2 regions of the Bartonella sp. TT67HLJMS genome follow, and region 2 is predicted to be linked to the other one. Evidence: predicted binding sites of a transcription regulator. Region 2 holds the regulator's gene; the other holds the start of a gene.

The links. The regulator HrcA, encoded in region 2, represses chaperone genes, less so after heat shock. The targets are predictions, from matches to a motif close to GTTAGCACTCNCNNNNNGNGAGTGCTAAC.
Region 1: groES (co-chaperone GroES) is a predicted target of HrcA. The motif match lies at 3,448-3,476, and genes of this name have one in related genera.

Annotation. Positions count from the first base shown of each region.
Region 1 is NZ_JBHILP010000006.1:21,674-29,226, forward strand. It holds gene ACFIJQ_RS04720 (outer membrane protein) at 1-488, opposite strand, end outside; gene fumC (class II fumarate hydratase) at 1,912-3,300, opposite strand; gene groES (co-chaperone GroES) at 3,526-3,822, shown strand; gene groL (chaperonin GroEL) at 3,881-5,524, shown strand; partial or broken gene groEL (chaperonin GroEL) at 5,600-5,803, shown strand; partial or broken gene groEL (chaperonin GroEL) at 5,876-6,073, shown strand; gene ACFIJQ_RS04750 (HNH endonuclease family protein) at 6,858-7,553, opposite strand, start outside.
Region 2 is NZ_JBHILP010000001.1:149,444-156,996, forward strand. It holds gene grpE (nucleotide exchange factor GrpE) at 1-353, opposite strand, end outside; gene hrcA (heat-inducible transcriptional repressor HrcA) at 478-1,548, opposite strand; gene rdgB (RdgB/HAM1 family non-canonical purine NTP pyrophosphatase) at 2,063-2,710, shown strand; gene hemW (radical SAM family heme chaperone HemW) at 2,707-3,906, shown strand; gene dapE (succinyl-diaminopimelate desuccinylase) at 5,525-6,697, opposite strand; gene ACFIJQ_RS00550 (M48 family metallopeptidase) at 6,921-7,553, opposite strand, start outside.

The DNA.
Region 1 (7,553 bases), on a different contig from region 2:
TGAGCTGCAGGTTTTATGATAGGAATCCCAGCTTCTTTAAAGGCAATGTTAATAGAGTCTAATTCATTTAGAATTTTCTTTCCATTGTCTGTTTGGGTGCTTTTCCTCCCAGACCAGACTATGTCCGTATCAAAACCGAAAACAAGGTTATCTCCCAGATCAATATTAGAACCTGCATACAAACCTGCTCTCAATCCTGATGGTTTCGGTGATAAGTTTCTATCAACCCAAGCCCATTTTCCGTCCCTGGCTTCTTGTGCGTAATCTAGAGTATTTTTACTGGAAAAATATCCAATTTGTCCTCCAACATAAAAACCAGACCAAGAAAAAGGTGCAGAAACAGTAACCGGTGAGATACGTGACGATGAATCATTTTGCAATGAAACCTTCGGTTTTGATTGCTCAAAGATTACCGTATCTGCTGCTTGCGCTGTTGAAGTGGTAATAAAAGTGAAAATAGATAGTGCGATTAAATATTTTGTTTTCATAAAAACGTCCCCAATTTATTTCAGACACAAATCGTATTATATATAAATTGGTTAAAAAAATCTATAGTTAATATCATTATGAAAACTAAAATACGCATAAAATCTATAATTGACCATATTAAAGCGTTTTTAAAACTTTTTTCGTGCTATTATCCGGCGTTTTTCAGGGTTTTTATATATTCCTTCAGTGTTTTCTGTGTTTTATAAAAAATTATAGCATAATAAATAAGCTTTTGATTTGTTTAAAGAACAACTATTTTATATATATTAAAAACACCTTTTGTTGCTCAGTGTTAAATGTATTGTCTATAATGATTGATATCATTGTGCTTAATATTCAATTGATATTAAAAAAATACATATTGGCACTATCATATTCTTTGCTCGTTTCTGATATTGCGTAGCTTTGTATTGCGATAGCCTTTTGAGCACTTGAGAGGATGAGCGACTTTATTTCTTTTTTTATCTATATGCCACTTTTTCTTATAACAATCCAAGCGAATAGTTTTGATTGATTGAATGGAATACGAAAAATAAGAAGGAGCAAAGTGCGAGAATTTAATGTTTTATGAGGTTTCTCATGCACCATGTAAACGATAGATGATCCTTTTCGTTTACCTAAGCCGGAATGTGGATGAGAGCCTAAAAACTTAAAGTCGTTGGCAATTTTAAAGAGATTAGCGCGTGCACTCAGATTTTTGTGGAAATGGATGAGAGCGTCATGAGGGGTGAATGCCTCAAATTTCTTGCGGGTTGTCAAGGATATTTCCGTCAGAGAGCTGATTGTTTCAGCACAGAGAAAAACCTTTCAGTGCATTGAGTTTTTTCCAACAGCTGTTCCTCTATTGAGTACTTCTATCTTTACGCTTTATAAAGGAGACATCTCTTAATGCTTCCAAACCCATTTCACGACGGTGGCTCGTGAATGGTATAACGATAAAGCCATTGAGCACTTCTATCTTTACGTTTCATAAAGAAGCAAGACGGCACGATCATTATATTTGCCAGCTCGTGGGTGTTGTGACAGCCCCTTGGCAGTTGTGACAGTCCTTGGCACTTGAGGCGGTTCATTAGAGGCGTTTTTAGTCCTTTCTTATCTTATACAATTTCTATCCACACATTCATATCGCCACACATTCACCTCACTTGGGATGTGCAAGTGAGTGATTTTGATTGATTCAACATAGGACAGATTTAAAATGGGAAAATCCTACGGTATTCAGGATTCTCATTCAATATGGATAATACTAGATTATCATTATAAATAAACACATTATCTCATTGAGACAAGAGTAGAAATGTGGACCAGATCCTAAAATGAACGCCGTGGGAAATCGTTATCGGTCATCATCGGGGTGCTTACACCCCGATTTTTTGACAGAAAGATTTGTTTTAAGATGTTTGCATCTTTTTAGTGGGTTGTTTATTGGGGAGCAATCATCTTTTTGGGATCAACCAGCCGGTCATAATCAGCTCCAGAAACGCCAGCTTTTAATGCTTCTGCGCGCAAAGTTGTATCATTTTTATGCGCCGCTTTTGCAATTTCAGCAGCTTTTTCATAGCCAATTTCTGGTGCAAGAGCTGTGACTAACATGAGTGAGCGCTCCATGAGCGAGTGAATATGAACGCGATTGGCCCGTAATCCTTGAATGCAATGCATATCAAAAGAACGCATGCAATCACCAAGAAGGGTAATTGATTGTAAAACGTTATAGCCAACAACAGGTTTATAAACGTTGAGTTCAAAATGTCCTTGGCTTGCGGCAAAGGTTACGCTGGTGTGATTACCAAAAACTTGGCATGCGACCATGGTTAAGGCTTCACATTGCGTGGGGTTGACTTTGCCAGGCATAATAGAAGATCCGGGTTCATTTTCGGGAAGACTGAGTTCCCCTAAACCGGAACGTGGTCCTGAGCCTAAAAACCGGATGTCATTGGCAATTTTAAACAGATCAGCAGCAAGAGCATTCAAGCTCCCGTGGAAATGCGCAAGGGCTCCATGATGGGCGAGTGCTTCAAATTTATTGCTGGCGGTTTGAAATGTTATTCCTGTGAAAGCGCTCACTGTTTGTGCAAAAGCAATGTCAAAACCTTTTGGCGCATTTAGTCCTGTGCCAACAGCTGTGCCACCTTGAGCAAGCATGTGGACATCGGTTAGAGCATTTTCAATGCGCTGAAGATTGGCTTCTAATGCGGCACGATAGCCTGAAAATTCTTGCCCTAAGGTTAAAGGCGTTGCATCTTGAGTATGGGTGCGGCCGATTTTAATGATGTCTGCAAATTCTTGCTCTTTTTGTTTTAATGTAGCAATAAGAGCTTCAAGGATTGGCAGTAAGTGTTGGCGTGTTTGCAACGTGGTGGCAATGTGAAGCGCTGTGGGAAAGGAGTCGTTCGATGATTGACTCATATTGACATGGTCATTGGGGTGAACTGGTTTTTTGCTTCCAAGTTTTCCTCCCAAAATCTTACTGGCACGATTAGCAATGACTTCATTGACATTCATATTGCTTTGTGTGCCAGAACCTGTTTGCCAGACGGAGAGTGGAAAATGCGTATCAAAATCGCCGGCAAGCACTTCATCGGCGGCTGCAATAATTGCTTTTCCAATATTTTCTGGTAGTTTTCCTTTGTCCATATTTACAACAGCTGCAGCCTTTTTGATAAGGGCTAAGGCATAGATGATGGCAAGAGGCTGCTTTTCACTACCAATATTAAAATTATGCAGAGAACGTTCAGTTTGTGCGCCCCAATAACGATCTTGACGTACCGAAATCGTTCCAAAGCTATCCGTTTCCTGACGTGTTTCAACCATGATAAGATCCTTTTTTGTTCACGGGTTCTTAAAAAAGCTAAATAACGCGAAAGTGCAACAAGAGGCAAGACTTTGAAGCTTCATTTAGAGAAATTATTTTATGGCTATTCTTGACATTAAGAGATGCCGATTTTATATCTAACACATACTAGCACTCTCAAGCTATGAGTGCTAGCAAGAACTTTAAGATTAATGCAATTATGTTCAGTTTTAAGGATTTAAAACATGGCTAATATACAATTCCGCCCACTTCACGACCGTGTCGTTGTCCGTCGGGTTGAATCTGAAAATAAAACGGCTGGTGGGATTATCATCCCTGATACAGCAAAAGAAAAACCTCAAGAAGGCGAAGTGATTGCTGTTGGTAATGGCGCTCTCGATGATAACGGAAAGCGTGTGCCTTTAGAAGTCAAGACAGGAGACCGTATCCTCTTTGGAAAATGGTCTGGAACTGAAGTCAAGATTAATGGGGAAGACCTCCTCATCATGAAAGAATCTGACATTATGGGAATTATGGGCTAATTAAAGCGCTTAATTTTTCATTGTGTACTATTTTGAAAAAACTCCAAGGAGAAATTAAATGGCTGCTAAAGAAGTCAAATTTGGCCGTGAAGCGCGTGAGCGTTTGTTGCGCGGTGTCGACATCCTTGCTAATGCTGTTAAGGTGACACTCGGCCCTAAAGGTCGTAATGTGGTGATTGATAAATCATTCGGTGCGCCTCGCATCACAAAAGATGGTGTATCCGTTGCAAAGGAAATTGAACTTGAAGATAAGTTCGAAAACATGGGTGCACAAATGTTGCGCGAAGTTGCTTCTAAAACCAATGATATCGCTGGTGATGGAACAACAACAGCTACTGTTTTAGGACAAGCTATTGTGCAAGAAGGTGTTAAAGCTGTTGCTGCGGGCATGAACCCAATGGATCTTAAACGCGGGATTGATGCTGCTGTAGATGAAGTGGTGGCAAACCTCTTCAAAAAAGCAAAAAAAATCCAAACTTCAGCAGAAATTGCACAAGTAGGAACCATTTCTGCTAATGGCGCTGCTGAAATCGGTAAAATGATCGCTGATGCTATGGAAAAGGTTGGCAATGAAGGCGTTATTACCGTGGAAGAAGCTAAAACTGCTGAAACGGAATTAGAAGTCGTTGAAGGAATGCAGTTTGACCGTGGATATCTTTCCCCTTATTTTGTCACAAATGCTGAGAAAATGGTCGCTGATCTTGATGATCCTTACATTCTCATTCACGAAAAGAAATTGTCTAATTTGCAATCTCTTCTTCCTGTGCTTGAAGCTGTTGTGCAATCTGGAAAACCACTTCTCATTATCGCTGAAGATGTGGAAGGTGAAGCTTTGGCAACGCTCGTGGTTAACAAGTTGCGTGGTGGTTTGAAAATTGCTGCTGTAAAAGCACCTGGATTTGGTGATCGCCGTAAAGCAATGTTAGAGGATATCGCAATCTTGACATCCGGACAGGTTATTTCTGAGGATGTGGGCATTAAACTTGAAAATGTCACTTTGGATATGCTTGGACGTGCAAAGAAAGTGAATATTTCTAAAGAAAACACCACCATTATTGATGGTGCTGGACAAAAGTCTGAAATTACTGCTCGCGTCAATCAAATCAAGGCTCAGATTGAAGAAACAACTTCTGACTATGACCGTGAAAAATTGCAAGAAAGACTTGCTAAACTCGCTGGTGGTGTTGCTGTTATCCGTGTTGGTGGTGCAACAGAAGTTGAAGTGAAAGAAAAGAAAGACCGCGTTGATGATGCCTTGAATGCAACACGTGCTGCTGTTGAAGAAGGTATTGTTGCTGGTGGTGGTACCGCATTGTTGCGTGCAGCAAATGCGTTGACCGTTAAAGGAAGCAATCCTGACCAAGAAGCTGGTATTCATATCGTTCGTCGTGCTCTTCAAGCGCCAGCACGTCAAATCGCAACCAATGCCGGTGAAGAAGCCGCTATTATTGTGGGCAAAGTGCTGGAAAATAATGCTGACACTTATGGTTACAATACTGCAACCGGTGAATTTGGTGATTTGATTGCTTTGGGAATTGTTGATCCAGTGAAAGTTGTGCGTTCTGCTCTCCAGAATGCGGCGTCAATTGCTAGCCTGCTGATTACAACAGAAGCAATGGTTGCTGAAGTTCCAAAGAAAGATACACCAATGCCTCCAATGCCTGGTGGCGGAATGGGTGGAATGGGCGGAATGGATTTCTAAGCTCTTATTCCATAGAAGTAATAAAGAAACGGGCCTTCTGTGCCCGTTTTTTTTAATGCTTTTTCACGTTTTGCAACCGGTGAATTTGGTGATTTGATTGCTTTCAAGAATTGTTGATCCAGTGAAAGTTTTTGCGTTCTGCTCTCCAGAATGCGGCTTCAATTGCTAGCCTGCTGATTACAACAGAAGCAATGGTTGCTGAAGTTTCAAAGAAAGATACACCAATGCCTCCAATGCTTAGGTGGCGGAATGGGTGGAATGGGCGGAATGGATTTCTAAGCTCTTATTCCATAGAAGTAATAAAGAAACGGGCCTTCTGTGCCCGTTTTTTTTAATGCTTTTTCACGTTTTGCAACCGGTGAATTTGGTGATTTGATTGCTTTCAAGAATTGTTGATCCAGTGAAAGTTTTTGCGTTCTGCTCTCCAGAATGCGGCTTCAATTGCTAGCCTGCTGATTACAACAGAAGCAATGGTTGCTGAAGTTCCAAAGAAAGATACACCAATGCCTCCAATGCTTAGGTGGCGGAATGGGTGGAATGGATTTCTAAGCTCTTATTCCATAGAAGTAATAAAGAAACGGGCCTTCTGTGCCCGTTTTTTTAATGCTTTTTTACGTTTCGTACAGTTCTTCCTTTTATGATAGTGATCTTATAGCATTTTGTTATTTTTCATTGGTTGATGTATCGCCATTGTGAATAGATCTCTCTCTTTATTCATGACTTTTTCTCTTGCATTTATGAGATGTTTTTATTGTGCGGGGATCGTGGTTTTCTTTGAAAATATTTTATTGATAAAAATACAACTTTTTGATTTATAGTCATTTCTTTCTTATACAGTTCTATTTTTTCATTTTAAGTTTATGCATGCACCATTAAAAAAATCCTGTGTTTGCGCTTTAGAAGGGCGAATGGTTTTTATGAACCAACGCAAGAGTTCGTACCCATTGAAAGTTGAAGAGAGAAAGTTGGACAGAGCATGTTGGGTCTTGTTTGTTTTTTTTATGAATAAGATGCTGGTGTTTAAGCTTTTGTATGAAAACAAAAATTTAAGGTTTGCTCTGTTAAAGGGCTTTTGTATACTGGGACAAGCATATCTCTGTTTGGTTAATCTCTGCAATAGAAAGACAGCCTCATTGAGAAAGAATGTAAAGGCATATAAGCACGCGTCTTGTCATCATCTTTTTGCTTTATGACTTTTAAAGGTATTTATAGTAATATCTTATTAAATAATGAAGATGATGCCTCAAACTTTTGTTGCTTGCGTATCTTTTTTTTGTGAAATTTCGTCATTATGTAGCACTTGCACAAAACCAATGTTTATTAGTGATTTGTGTTATTTATTACCCTTAGCTCTATTATGAGTTTTGCATAACATTTCACAATTAGCCTTGTCGGTTGCACCCCCTTTACTCCAAGCGGTCACATGGTCTGCATCCATGTCGGCAAGTTTCCAAATTTTATTTTTATTGACATTGTCACTGATTGCACATAGCGGGCAGTTTGAAATACCATTCACTTCGGCATTGGCGGTTTGTTTGGCATAGGTTGATTTTTTGGTAGCTTCATCAAATACTCTTACATTAAGTAATTTTTTATCCATCATACCACCTAGCACATATTCAAAAGTTCCTTTACGGTCTTTGACATAAGGGTCTGCATATAGGGTTTTTACTTGCTCACTAATGGTTTGCGGATTGTAAGGCTTGGATTTGTAGGTTTCATATAGTCGTCCCCATTCTAACCCCTGCATTTCTTTCTCAACAGTAGTAAAAATCCCTGATACCCAGTCAATTACGGTATTAAAATAGGTTTTTAGTTCGCTAATGTTGTCATCATGACGGTGACGGCTCATGTAGTCGCCTACATTGTTACGGCTGACCCATTCAAGGGCGGTGGCTAAAAAGTCTTGGCGTAAAGCTGATCCTCGCACATAACTCGCCCATTTGTTAATATTGGCGTTTTGGCTGTTGCTAAATTCGGCTTTTGCTAGGGTTACAAATTTGCCTGAATAGACAGCATTTAATAATTC
Region 2 (7,553 bases):
ATGGCTTCCAAAGCACGATTGAGATTGTCAGAAACCGATAACATATCCCGTGCAAAATTAGCAATGGAATAAGCCTTTGCATCCGCCACATCTCGCATAGTACGGCGTCGAAGATTTTCCATATCTGCAACAAGACGTAAAAGCTGATCTTTCAGTTCTTTATTTTCATCCTGCAAAGACGCTAAAAGATCACTAACCTCATTGCTTTCTTTTTCAACGTCTTCGTGTTCCTCTGTTTTTTGTGTTTTTAAAAATTCATCGGCTGCCTGTTTAAGTGTATTACGATCAGCTGGATTTTTTAAATCACAATTTTCAAATGAAGAGTCAGTAAATTTGTTTTTTTCATCAGACATAAAAATTTTATTCCTTCATAAGATTCGTTATTCTCGATATCGAAATTCTACAGACAAAAATCAAGGGGTATCGATGTATATAATACAATGAGCTTCTATAGTACAAATACTTACCTGCATCGTTTTAACGCAATAACTGTGACACAAGTTGAGCTGTATAATCAACCATGGGCACAATCCTTGCATAATTAAGCCGTGTAGGACCAATAACGCCCAAAGCACCAATGACTCTTTGTTGTGAATCACGATAAGGTGCTACAACTAAAGAAGAACCAGAAAGTGAAAATAACTTATTTTCTGAACCAATAAAAATTCGAACCCCAGAACCTTCATCCGTTAAATCGAGAAGCTGTGCCATACTCTCACGCGTTTCAAGATCATCAAACAAATGGCGTAACCGTTCTAAATCTTCTTCTGCTTTCACATCTTCAAGTAAATTGCTACGCCCGCGAACAATGAGGTGTATTTTATGATCAGCACCTTCTCCTCCCCAAAGAGCTAATCCCGTTTCAACAAGATGATGCGATAAATCATCAAGCGCAGCCCGTGTTTCTGCGCATAAGCGGGCAATTTCCCCTTTAGCTTCACTCAATGTACGTCCTTGGATATGGGCATTGAGAAAATTCGTTGCTTCCGTCAATTGTGCATGGGTAACCCCTTCTGGCAAATGAACAATACGATTTTCAACTTCACCTTGTTGAGTCACCAAAACGGCAAGAGCGTGCTCCCTATCAAGGCGCACAAATTCAATATGTTTCAATGTTCCTTCTTGTTTTGTTGCTAAAACAAGCCCTGCCCCACGTGAAAGATCTGAAAGAACTCGGCTTGCTTGAACAAGAAAATGTTCAACCGATTGTGCATGACCTGCCTCTTTGACTTGCATTTCAATATTTTCTCGCTCTTCGTTTGGCAAATCACCCGCTTCCATAAATGCATCTACAAAAAAGCGTAAACCTGATTGTGTCGGCATTCGACCCGCAGAAACATGTGGTGCATAAATCAAACCGAGATGTTCAAGATCACTCATCACATTGCGAATCGTCGCAGGTGATAATGTCTGTCGTAAAAGCCGCGAAAGATTGCGTGACCCTACAGGTTCACCATCATTAAGATAAGCTTCAACAATATGGCGAAAAATATCACGCGAACGTTCATCAAGATATTTTAGTTCATTATCAATAGTTTTGTGCTTCATCACAATTGTTTCACTACTTTTAAAATCCTCATCTCTTATATAAGTTTTGCCAAGGTTTGGTCAAATAGTCTAAAGTAGTATAGAACATATTATCCTATTGAACCGTAAAATTCTAGCTTTCAGAGTGATGATTGATACATTACGCAAGAGGTATTTTTTGTTAGAGTGTGTGAAAAATATTTAAGATTAAGAGTTGATCTACAAAGTAGTCTACTGTAGAGACTTGCCAAGAGAATCTGGATTGTTTAAAAGCCGTTGTAAATAAAAAATTTCACCCTTTAGAGCAAGCCGGAAATTGGAAATTTACCATAAAAATGCTATTATAAAAAAGACATGTCCTTCATATCTTTGCAAGGTTATCTTTATACAAGATAAAAAATTTTATTGGAATAAAATATCATAAAACGTGTAAAATAATCATATCATGTAAAATTAAGCAGAATGTGTGTATATGAGTATTTAAGCTGGTTTTTAGCACAAAAATAGTTCCCCTTTCATTTTTGGAGAAATCTATATGAGAAGCATAGCAGATAAAAAACTTGTCATTGCTACACATAACACCGGCAAATTGCATGAAATCACTACTTTAATTACGCCTTTCGGTTTAATAATACAATCGGCAAAAGAACTGGGCTTGCCAGAACCAAAAGAAACGGGAAAAACATTTGAAGAAAATGCTTATATTAAGGCTTTTTCAGCAGCGAAAAAGACAGGACTTCCTGCCCTTTCTGATGATTCAGGCTTAGAGGTAGATGCATTGGAGGGTGCGCCAGGCGTTTATACCGCTGATTGGGCAATTCAAGCCGATGGCACACGTAATTTTCCAAAAGCTATGAAAAAAATAGAAAATGAACTCCAAAAAGTCGGAGCGCAAGAAAAAAGCCAACGAAAATGCCGTTTTATATCCGTCATTTGCATTGCATGGCCTGATGCTCATGCAGATTACTTCCGCGGATGCGTTGAAGGAACATTCATTTGGCCTCCACGGGGAGACAAAGGCTTTGGTTTTGATCCTATTTTTTTACCAGATGGATATGAAAATACCTTTGGAGAAATGTCAACAGAGCAAAAACACAACTGGAAATGTAATGATATTCCCCCTCTTTCACATCGCGCACGTGCTTTCAAACTTTTGGCAGAAAACCTTTTAGCATTCTCATGAATGAACCTTTTGGCATTTACATTCATTGGCCCTTTTGTGCAGCTAAATGTCCTTATTGTGACTTTAATTCGCATGTTCGCATCCATGGTGTTGATCAACCACGTTTTGTCACCGCCTTTAAGCGCGAAATAGAAACGCAATACCACAAAATAGGCCCACGCCATATTACAAGTATTTTTATTGGTGGAGGAACTCCTTCTCTTATGGAGCCGCAAACTGTCGATGCCCTATTGCAAACACTTGCAAAAAAATGGGTAGTTGATGATAAAGTTGAAATTACATTAGAAGCTAATCCATCCAGTGTGGAGGCAGAACGCTTTCGTGGATACCGTGCGGCAGGTGTTAATCGCTTATCTCTAGGAATACAAGCGCTCAATGATAAAGCATTGCGCAAACTTGGCCGACTCCATAATGTGGAACAAGCTCTTTGTGCCATTGATTTAGCACGGCAAATTTTTCCACGTTTATCCTTTGATCTCATTTATGCCCGCCCCAAACAAACCCTTGAACAATGGAAATCTGAACTCGTACAAGCAATTGATTTGGCAGCGGACCATCTTTCTCTTTATCAATTGACAATCGAAGAAGGAACTGCCTTTAAACGACTTCATGATGCAGGAAGACTTATCCTTCCCCCATCAGAGCTAGCAGCAGATCTGTATAATCTTACCCAAGAAATAACAGCACTGCATGGACTTCCTGCCTATGAAATCTCAAACCATGCAATACCCGGTGCTGAATCAGCACACAATCTTCTTTACTGGCGTTATCACCAATATGCAGGCTTTGGTCCAGGAGCACATGGACGTTTCATTGAGCACGCACCGAATCATTCCTCTGCCTGTTCAAAAACATTGTCATCACACCTTGAAAACCGCGAACGTTATGTCACAATAAATGAAAAGCATCCCGAACAGTGGCTTAATTTGGTAGAAACAACAGGACATGGCTGTATTGAAACGGAACATTTAACCACTGAACAACAGGCAAATGAAATGCTCCTTATGGGATTACGCCTTAGCGAAGGCTTAGAACTTATACGCTATGAAACCTTAAGCCCTAAACGCATCCCAATGGAAAAACTGATCGATTTACAACACCAAGAATTGATAGAAATGGTGGATAACCAACGCTTAAAAGCGACAACCAAAGGACGTATTGTTCTTGATCACATCATCAGCCAACTCGCAAACTAAAGTTTTTATAACAACATACTTATTTTAATCATAATCATCATTTTTCATAGAAAAGGCGAGATTAGAGTATCGTGAGATACTCTCATTTCAAAACTATTTACAGTAAATTAGTTACCACCATTTGCTTACACCTTAAAAGTAGAGAAGTGTATGGATAAAAGCTATAAAAAGAAGTAAAAAGAACTCTTATGAACACTCTTAAGTGCTAAAAGCTATCGCAATATTTTGAGCTAGAAAGTGTGTGGTGGTCTAACTTTTTTTCATAAACGTAAAGATAGTGAAGCACTGTAGACTTTATACACTTCACGGAAAATTTTATATTACACTATTCATAAGCATCGTAGTGGCACGAATGTGACAAACATTGAGAAAATTTCTTTAAAACAAGTATGTGAATGCATAATACGATAATATATTGTTCTTTATGAAATCGTGGCACCATTTAAAGAACCAGAGAAATGAGCATGAAACCATGTATCAATCTCTAATTATTTAAAAAGATATTACTCTAGATAAGTTTGAAAACCGTAAAACCGAATAAAAAAGGAGAGTAAAAAAGCACACTGATTTTCACCTTTATATTTTCCCTCAATCAGGTTGTGGTTGTATGTCTGTTTCAGAGATTACAAAAAATAGATATACACAATACTTTTATCCTATTCTGGCATATAAAAGCTGTTGTCGCAAAAAATACTGAACCAATATTTATTTGAGATACGCGGCTGTATGATCGGTATTGATTTATAGATCACAGCAAAATCATGAGCTTTATTAAACAAATAATGCACTCAAATGGCAAATATACCAGATATGAATCGAAATTGCTTTGTTAGCGAGCGAAACGATATTAATCCCATATGATCTTACTTGTATGCGTACATGCTTATGAGTATCTGTACGCGTCCTTTAAGGTTATTTTATTAAAAAATTGAGAATAATACTAGGACAATCCTTGGCTAAAGAAGTCAACGTGCTGCTACAAAAGAATTTCTGTGTATCTTTATCATAACCAATATTAAAGCTGATTAAATAAGCTCACCTTCTATCTCGTAATGACTTTGTAATGGAAGTTTTTAGGGACAAAAAAGAAGGGGAAAATATATGAAATAAAACAAACTTAAAGCGCATTTATATGGGCTTTACTCTAAGAGAGGCTAATTGAAACAAGAAGTACCTTTTATGAGAGTGCAGAAACTATATGAAGACATGAGCTGTGAATGAGCGCATTTATGTTGTACGAACTTTTTACAATAGCAGCATGTTTTTGTATGTCTTTATGGCTTCAACCTGTCATCACACAATTGTGATATAATATTCATTGTTTTCCCTATATGATTGCGCGTTGACTTCCTTTCTACACTTAAAGAACGAATATTTTTAATCCAATATGGTCTGTAAACAGTTCTGCTTCTTAAAGCAGGTCCCTCTTGGCTTTCCAGTTATGTAATTCACTTAACTAAAGACTCTACAGACAAAAATCACAACTTAAGAATATTCATCACTTATTCTAAACCCACTTAATATATTAAGTCTTACGCATTTCATATTACCACACCTCAAATGGCAATATCTTATGGCACAACAAGATAAAGGTATTTTTGAACCAGCAATCATTTCTTCATGCAAAAAAATCAACAATAAAACGCTCATAAATAGTAGTGAGCGTTTCCATTGCATCAAGGGCTACACACTCATCTACCATATGCATCGTTTGCCCTGGTAAGCCAAATTCAACCACTGGGCAATAATCCTTAATAAATCGCGCATCTGAAGTACCACCAGAAGTGGAACATTCTGGTATATTCCCTGTTACACTTTTAATAGCATTGGATAAAGTTTGAATGAGTTTATCATTTTTGGTCAAAAAAACATCCCCTAAACTTGGAATCCATTCAAGCTGATAAGAGGGAGATTTATCATCATTGTTTTTTGATTGCACCAAAGAAAGACGCTTTTTAATTTCCTCCATCAGTGTTTCTTTTGTCCAAAGATCATTGTAGCGTATATTAAAATGAACTGTTGTCTGCGCTGGGATAACATTGACCGCTAAATTACCGGTATCGATGCTTGTTAGCTCTAAGTTACTGGGTTGAAAATCCTCTGTCCCTTTATCTAAAGCAGTTTGTGTCAATGCTTGAATAAGCTTACTTGCTAAAGGCAAGGGATTAGCAGCCCGCTCTGGAAAAGCAACATGACCTTGACGACCTCTCACGGTAATGATACCAGAAATCGATCCGCGGCGACCAATTTTGATGACATCCCCAACAGTTTTTACACTTGTTGGTTCCCCTACAAGAGCTGCAGTCCATTTTTCGCCTTTTTTTTCTGCCCATTTGAGAAGTTTGACGGTACCATTAACAGCAGGTCCCTCTTCATCACCGGTAATCAAAAAACTTACCATTCCTTTAATGGACCGTTTCTCAAGAACTCGCGCTAGCGCCGCAATAAAACAAGCGATTCCGCCCTTCATATCAACAGCACCCCGCCCATATAATTTCCCCTGATCTATGACAGCTTCAAAAGGTGAATAGGTCCATTCATCCAATGCGCCTGGTGGTACGACATCTGTATGACCTGCAAACATAAGATGGGGTCCTTCATTTCCCATTTTTGCATAAAGATTTTCAACATTATCTGTATTTTTATCCGTAAAAATAGGGCGCTCAACATGAAATCCCATTTTTTTCAAAAATTGTTCCAAAGTTGATAAAGCCCCTGCTTCATGAGGTGTAACAGAAGGACAACGGATAAGTCTCTGTAATAGCTGAAGCGGATCTGTAAGAACAGGCATAAGCTCCCCTTCCCATTTTTTATAAGTCATCGGAACTTAAAGTTTTTACGCTGAATTACAAAAAAGATAAAGAAAAAACATTGAAGACACTCAGCAAACCAAGCAGGGGAGAACAATCGTGCTGAGAGCTTCAATGGCTTCCTCATTATGCATGAGCAAGTACACACACAACAAAACACTCAACAAAAAGTTCCGTTAAATATTGCCTTCATTGGAAAGTTTTTTACGCCTTTAAATTATATGAATCAAAATTAATTGCTTGCAATCTATGAGCATTTTCCTTCAACCAAGCACGATACGTTTTACTATCAGGACACAGTTCTTCACAAAGAGCCCAAAATCTTGGACCGTGATTCATTTCAACAAGATGAGCAACCTCATGAGCAACAACATATTCCACAACTTCTTTTGGTGCCATAACAAGGCGCCAAGAAAAAGAAAGACGCTTATCTATTGAACAAGACCCCCAACGACTTCTCGTATCTTTATAACAAATTGATTTGACTTTACGCTCTACTTTATGGGCATAATGTGCCACCAAAGGTGTTATAACACGTGCTGCTTGTTTTTTCAAAACGTCAGCAATGCGTCTTGGGAGGTATTCTAATTGACCATAAACGATAATTTGAGGTTCTTGTTCTGCATCTCCTGCAATAATTTCCGTCACCCCACGTCCTTCTCTATGCTTTATGGAATGGCAAACACCCAATAAAGGAATCGTTGCCCCCTCTTTGAGATAAGCATTTTCATGAGATATTTGTACACGAGCAAGACGTGCCTCAATCCAAGACCGATGCTTTTCAATAAAACTTTGAATCGTACAGAGACTTATCGCTGGTGGTGTTGTTACACAAAT